Caldimonas brevitalea: one gene and its partner. The protein of the gene in region 1 interacts with the protein of each later gene in a pairwise test. Links are inferred from orthologs where the notes say so. Each region holds a gene or a part of one and is shown on either strand. Other genes may lie near its edges. The genes, in order: aceE and nth.

Evidence for each region.
Region 2: the proteins of aceE (region 1) and nth interact in binary tests that used the Escherichia coli proteins (3 or more experiments, as listed by UniProt). The link is inferred for Caldimonas brevitalea from one-to-one orthologs.

Annotation. Positions count from the first base shown.
Region 1 is NZ_CP011371.1:3,708,619-3,712,177, forward strand. The notes cover bases 190-3,434. They hold aceE (pyruvate dehydrogenase (acetyl-transferring), homodimeric type), read right to left. Parts: upstream 3,093-3,434; coding sequence 390-3,092; downstream 190-389. Other genes in these bases: aceF (dihydrolipoyllysine-residue acetyltransferase), read right to left, coding at 190-308; AAW51_RS15820 (PAS domain S-box protein), read left to right, coding at 3,249-3,434. Outside these bases: more of aceF, read right to left, coding at 1-189; more of AAW51_RS15820, read left to right, coding at 3,435-3,559. UniProt on the Escherichia coli protein: Component of the pyruvate dehydrogenase (PDH) complex, that catalyzes the overall conversion of pyruvate to acetyl-CoA and CO(2).
Region 2 is NZ_CP011371.1:3,821,479-3,824,736, forward strand. What follows is about bases 99-3,042. They hold nth (endonuclease III), read left to right. Parts: upstream 99-1,221; coding sequence 1,222-1,863; downstream 1,864-3,042. Other genes in these bases: AAW51_RS16160 (polyhydroxyalkanoate depolymerase), read left to right, coding at 99-438; rsxB (electron transport complex subunit RsxB), read left to right, coding at 522-1,190; AAW51_RS16175 (histidine phosphatase family protein), read right to left, coding at 1,835-2,395; AAW51_RS16180 (adenosylcobinamide-GDP ribazoletransferase), read right to left, coding at 2,383-3,042. In the rest of the region: more of AAW51_RS16160, read left to right, coding at 1-98; more of AAW51_RS16180, read right to left, coding at 3,043-3,180. UniProt on the Escherichia coli protein: DNA repair enzyme that has both DNA N-glycosylase activity and AP-lyase activity. The DNA N-glycosylase activity releases various damaged pyrimidines from DNA by cleaving the N-glycosidic bond, leaving an AP (apurinic/apyrimidinic) site.

The DNA of each region.
Region 1 (3,559 bases):
GGCGTGGGCGCTGCAGCGGGCGCCGGAGAAGCCGGCGCGGGTGCCGGAGCCGGCGCAGCCGCCCCGGCCGATTCCGCCTCCAGCATCAGCAGCAAACTGCCCTCGCTGACCTTGTCGCCCAGCTGCACCTTCACGTCCTTGACCAAGCCGGCATGGGTCGACGGAATCTCCATCGATGCCTTGTCGCTCTCGACCGTGACCAGGCTCTGCTCGACCTTGATCGTGTCACCGGGCTTGACCAGCACCTCGATGACCTCGACCTCCTTGAAGTCCCCGATGTCGGGCACCTTCACTTCCACCAATGCCATTTGTTGTTTCTCCTGATGCAAGCCGCCCGCGCCCACACCCCCGGCGGACCGGGCAGCGTGCGTCGCGCGGGCGCTCGGGGCTTATGCGTAGAGGGGGTTCACCTTGTCGGCATTGATGCCGTACTTGCGGATCGCTTCGGCCACCTTCTCAGCAGGTACCGTGCCTTCCTCGGCCAGCGCCTTGAGCGCCGCCACCACGATGTAGTGGCGGTTGATTTCGAAGTGTTCGCGCAGCTTGGAGCGGAAGTCGCTGCGGCCGAAGCCGTCGGTGCCCAGCACCTTGTAGCTGCGGCCCTTCGGGATGAAGGGGCGGATCTGCTCGGCGTAGGCCTTCATGTAGTCGGTCGACGCGACCACCGGGCCGTTGTGCGGCTGCAGTTGCTGTGCCACGAAGGGCACGCGCGGCGTCTCGGTCGGGTGCAGCAGGTTCCAGCGCTCGCAGTCCTGGCCTTCGCGGCCCAGCTCGTTGAAGCTCGGGCAGCTCCAGACGTTGGCGGCCACGCCCCATTCGTCTTCGAGCAGCTGCCGGGCGAAGATCGATTCGCGCAGGATGCTGCCCGAGCCCAGGAGGTTGACGCGCGGTATCTTCTTGGCGCCCTCTTCGAGCAAATACATGCCCTTGATGATCTGCTCTTCGGTACCGGGCTTGAGGCCGGGATGGGTGTAGTTCTCGTTGAGCAGCGTCAGGTAGAAGAACACGTTGTCCTGCCGCTCGACCATGCGCTTCAGGCCGTGGTGCATGATCACCGCCACCTCGTGCGCGAAGGTGGGGTCGTAGCTGATGCAGTTGGGAATGGTGCCGGCCAGGATGTGGCTGTGGCCGTCCTCGTGCTGCAGGCCTTCGCCGTTCAGCGTGGTGCGCCCGGAGGTGCCGCCGAGCAGGAAGCCGCGCGCCTGCATGTCGCCGGCCGCCCAGGCCAGGTCGCCGACACGCTGGAAGCCGAACATCGAGTAGTAGACATAGAACGGGATCATCACCCGGTTGTTGGTCGAGTACGACGTCGCAGCGGCGATCCACGAGGCCATGCCGCCCGCTTCGTTGATGCCTTCCTGCAGGATCTGGCCGTCGTGCGACTCCTTGTAGTACATCACCTGGTCCTTGTCGACCGGGGTGTACTTCTGGCCGTCCTGGCTGTAGATGCCGATCTGGCGGAACAGGCCTTCCATCCCGAAGGTGCGCGCCTCGTCCACCAGGATGGGCACGACGCGCGGGCCGAGCGTCTTGTCGCGCAGCAGCGCGGTCAGGAAACGCACATAGGCCTGGGTGGTCGAGATCTCGCGGCCTTCGGCGGTTGGGTCGAGCACCGCCTTGAAGGCGCTCAGCTCGGGCACCGGCAGTTGCTCGTCGGCCTTCGGGCGGCGCTTGGGCAAATAGCCGCCGAGGGCCTTGCGGCGCTCGTGCAGGTAGCGCATCTCGGGCGTGTCGTCGGCCGGCTTGTAGAACGGCAGTTCGGCGAGCTTGTCGTCCGGGATGGGGATGTTGAAGCGGTCGCGGAAGGCGCGGATGTCGTCGTCGGTCAGCTTCTTGGTCTGGTGTGCGGTGTTCTTGCCTTCGCCGCTCTTGCCCATGCCGAAACCCTTGACGGTCTTCACCAGCAGCACGGTGGGCTGGCCCTTGTGGTTCACCGCACGGTGGTAGGCGGCGTACACCTTCTGCGGGTCGTGGCCGCCGCGCTGCAAGCGCCAGATGTCGTCGTCGCTCAGCTTCGCGACCATCTCCAAGGCCTTCGGGTGGCGGCCGAAGAAGGTCTTGCGCACGAAGGCGCCGTCGTTGGCCTTGCAGGCCTGGTAGTCGCCGTCGACCATGTCCATCATGATCTGGCGCAGGATGCCTTCCTTGTCGCGTGCCAGCAGCGGGTCCCAGTAGCTGCCCCACAGCAGCTTGATGACGTTCCAGCCGGCGCCGCGGAACTCGCCTTCGAGTTCCTGCACGATCTTGCCGTTGCCGCGCACCGGGCCGTCGAGTCGCTGCAGGTTGCAGTTGATGACGAAGATCAGGTTGTCGAGCTTCTCGCGCGCGGCGACACCGATCGCCCCGAGCGACTCGGGCTCGTCCATCTCACCGTCGCCGCAGAACACCCACACCTTGCGGTTGGACGTGTCGGCAATGCCGCGTGCATGCAGGTATTTGAGGAAACGCGCCTGGTAGATGCCCATCAGCGGCCCGAGACCCATCGAGACCGTGGGGAACTGCCAGAACTCCGGCATCAGCTTCGGGTGCGGGTAGCTCGACAGGCCCTTGCCGTCGACTTCCTGGCGGAAGTTCTTCAGCTGCTCCTCGCTGATGCGGCCTTCCATGAAGGCGCGCGCATAGATGCCGGGCGAGGAATGGCCCTGGATGTAGAGCAGGTCGCCGCCATGGCCCTCGTGCTCCCCATGCCAGAAGTGGTTGAAGCCGGCGCCGAACAGCGTCGCCACTGAGGCGAACGACGAAATGTGGCCGCCCAGGTCACCGCCGTCCGCCGGGTCGAGCCGGTTGGCGCGCACCACCATCGCCATGGCGTTCCAGCGCATGTAGGCGCGCAAGCGTTCCTCGATGTCGAGGTTGCCGGGGCAGCGTTCCTCGTCGTTGGGTTCGATCGTGTTGACGTAGCCCGTGGTGGCCGAGAACGGCATGTCGATGCCGGTTTGCCGGGCATGCTCGAGCAACTGCTCGAGGAGGTAGTGGCCGCGCTCGCGGCCCTCGCTCTCGATGACGGCGGACAGGGCGTCCAGCCATTCCCGGGTTTCTTGGGCGTCGGCGTCGTTCGCCGCCGAGCCGAACGAATGCGGCACTGCAGACATGGGGTCTCCTCGCTGGGTCTAAAGCCCGGCTAGTTTGTCACAGAAAAGGGGTGTTTTCAAATAGTGCGAACCGCTTTCACCATATGAAACCAAACTGAACGAGCGTTCGTTTTTCCCCGGTCCGGGGCCGGTGCGGCGGCTCGATAATCCGCGCCTATGCCTGTCGTTCCCAGCGAATTTCGCGCCAGCACCCACGAGTTGCCGCCCCGCTCCCGCCGTCTGTTCGGGAAATGGTGGCGGCGCCAGTCCCCCGCCCGTCAAGACCGTTTTGCCACCCTCGGCCCGCTCGTGTCGGTGCTGATGTTTTTGGCCGCGATCATCTCGGCCTTCTGGTATTTGCGCAGTGAAGAACTGGAACGCGAGCACGAGTCGGTCAAGCGCGACACCGAAGTGACGCAGCAGCAGATCCGTTTGCGGCTGATCGAAAACCAGGAACAACTGGTGCGCATTGCGCGCGAGATCACTAC
Region 2 (3,258 bases), 110 kb from region 1 along the record:
CTCGACCTGGTGCGCGGTGACGACGAGAGCGTGGAGGCGCACCGGCGCTTCTACGACGAGTACAACGCGGTGCTGGACATGCCGGCCGAGTACTACCTCGACACCATCAAGACGGTGTTCCAGGACTTCGCGCTTGTCAACGGCACCTGGAAGGTGCGCGGCGAGCTGGTGCGTCCGCAAGACATCAAGACCACCGCCTTGCTGACCATCGAGGGTGAACTCGACGACATCTCGGGCGCCGGGCAGACCCGGGTCGCGCACGAGCTGTGCACGGGCATCCCAAAGGGCGAGCAGCCGCACTACACTGTCGAAGGCGCCGGTCACTACGGCATCTTCTCGGGCAAGCGCTGGCGCGAGAAGGTCTATCCGATGGTGTCCCGGTTCATCGCCCAGCACGAAACCGCCACCGCCGACGCCCGCGCCCTGGCGACGACCTGAGCCGGTCCCAGCCGAGGTTGCCGGTCGGGTGCCGGCAGCCTTTGCTCACCTGGGGCGGTTTTACCCGCCTGCCCTGCTGTTCCATGCTCCCACCCATCGTCACCGCCGAAGCCCTCGACGCCGTGCTGCCGCAAACGCAGTGCACGCGCTGCGGCTACCCCGATTGCCGCGCCTATGCCGAGGCCATGGCTGCCGGCGACGCGGACATCAACCAGTGCCCGCCGGGCGGCGCGGAAGGCGTGAGCCGACTGGCCGAACTCACCGGGCGGGCCCCGCTGCCGCTCGACCCCGCGCGGGGTGCCGAGGGGGAGCGACAGTTGGCGGTCATCGATGAAGACTGGTGTATCGGCTGCACGCTGTGCATCAAGGCCTGCCCGGTCGACTGCATCGTCGGCGCGCCCAAGCAGATGCACAGCGTGGTGGCGAGCCAGTGCACCGGATGCGAGTTGTGTGTGCCGGCCTGCCCGGTCGATTGCATTTCGCTGGTGTCGGTGACCCCCGGGCGCACTGGCTGGCAGGCCTGGAGCCCGCTTCTCGCTTCTCAAGCGCGGGAGCGCTACGCGTTCCGGGGCGAGCGGATCGCCCGCGAGAAGCTCGAGAACGAGGCCCGGCTGGCCGCCAAGGCGCAACACAAGCTCGAGCATCTCGAAGCCGAGACCCGACTCACCGACCCGCAGCAGATCGACCGCAAGCGCGCGCTGATCGAGGCCGCCTTGCAGCGCGCCCGCGAACGCCGCAGCGGCAGCGGCTGAGCCGGCGGCAGTGCCGCTACACTGCGCCGCCATGCGCGCATCCGACATCGAGCCCTTCTTCGCCACACTGAAAGCGGCCAACCCGGAACCGAACACCGAGCTGGAATACACCAGCGTGTTCGAATTGCTGACCGCTGTGCTGCTGTCGGCGCAGGCCACCGATGTGGGTGTCAACAAGGCGACGCGCCGGTTGTTCCCGGTCGCCAACACGCCGCAGAAGATCCTCGCCTTGGGGCATGACCGGCTGTGCGAGTACATCAAGACCATCGGCCTGTACCGCAGCAAGGCCAAGCACCTGCTCGAAACCTGCCGCATTCTGTTGGAACAACACGGCGGCCAGGTCCCGCGTACGCGCGAGGCGCTCGAGGCGCTGCCCGGGGTCGGCCGCAAGACCGCCAATGTCGTGCTCAACGTTGCTTTTGGCGAGCCGACCATGGCGGTCGACACCCACATCTTCCGGGTCAGCAACCGCACCGGCCTGGCACCGGGCAAGAACCCGCTGCAGGTGGAGCTGGCGCTGCTGCGCCGCGTGCCACCGGCCTACCTGGTGGACGCCCACCATTGGCTGATCCTGCACGGCCGCTACGTCTGCGTGGCCCGCAAGCCCTTGTGCTGGAAGTGCCACGTGGCGCGCTATTGCGACTTCACCCCGAAGACGCTGCCGCCCACCTGAACCGCCGCAAGGCGCCGTAGCCCGGCGGTGCCGGCCAGTCCGACGCGCGCTCGGGCACCGGCCGTCCGGCCGACATGAAGGCGAGCGTGTTGATCCAGCCCGCGTGGCCGACGATCAGTAGCGGCGTCGCGTCGCCGTGCTCGCGCAGAAAGGCCTCGCAACGCCCGAACAACTGCCGCAGCGACTCGCCGCCGCCCGGCGTGTGGTCCGCGAAGCGGTCGCACCAGGCCTGCACCTCGTCAGCACCGATGCCGGACCACGAGCGGCCGTCCCAGGCCGCGAAATCGAGTTCGGCCAGGCGCGCGTCACGGCAGTGCTGCCACCCCCAACGGCGCAACCAGGCGCCCACCGCCGCCGCCCGCTGCAAGCGGGAGGTCCAGATGCGACGCGCCCAACCGTGCCGACGTGCGGCCGCTCGCACCCGGTGCGCCAGCCGCTTCGCCTTGCGCGGGTCGACCGGCAGGTCGGTGGAGCCGATGCACCGTCCCGCCGCGCCCCGCGGGCGGGGATGGCGCCAGATCACGCACTCCATCGCCACGTCGCCGCGCACACCAGGTAGACCGCGAGTTCGCACAGTTGCTGTGCCGCGCCCAGGCAATCGCCCGTGTAGCCGCCGAGGCGGCGCTGCAGCCAGAGGGCCCAGCAGAGCGTGACGAGGCCACCGGCGCCGACGGCGGCCAACACCACCGGCAGCGGCAGCCAGCTGCTGCTCGCGCCGGCGGCCGCGGCCGTCCACGCCAGCGCCACGCCCCAGCCGCGCATCGAGACCTGGCGGGCCAGCGGCTTGGCCTTGGCCTGTGCCAGGTCGCCCGCGTAGGCCATCCAGCGGATCAGGCTGACGGCGGCGGTGCGAGAAGCGCTGTGGGCCAGCAACAAGGCCCCGGCCGCCACGGGCCACGGCAGCGCGGCCAGGGTCGCCCACTTCAAGCCCAGCATCATCACCAGCCCGATCGCGCCATAGGCGCCGATGCGCGAGTCCTTCATGATCTCGAGCGCCCGCTCGCGGCTGACCGCGCCGCCCAGGCCGTCGCATACATCGGCCCAGCCGTCTTCGTGGAAGGCCCCGGTGATGAGCAGGGTCGCCGCCATCGACAAGCCCGCCGCAACTGTCGGCGGCCATAGCAGGGCCGCCACGGCGTAGACCGCCGCGGCGTACAGGCCGACCAGCGCACCCACCAGTGGAAAGTGGCGGGCGCTCGCGTGCAGCCAGGCATCGCGGTAGCCCATCCAGCGCAGCCATCGCCCGGGCAATGGCACCCGGGTCAGGAACTGCCAGGCGATCAGCGCCAGTCGCAGTTCGTGTGCGGCGGCCCTCACTGGAGAACCTCCGCGCGATGCACTGCGGTGCGAGCGCCTCCGGGCGGCCGAGCGACGCTCATTCGATAACCTCCGTGC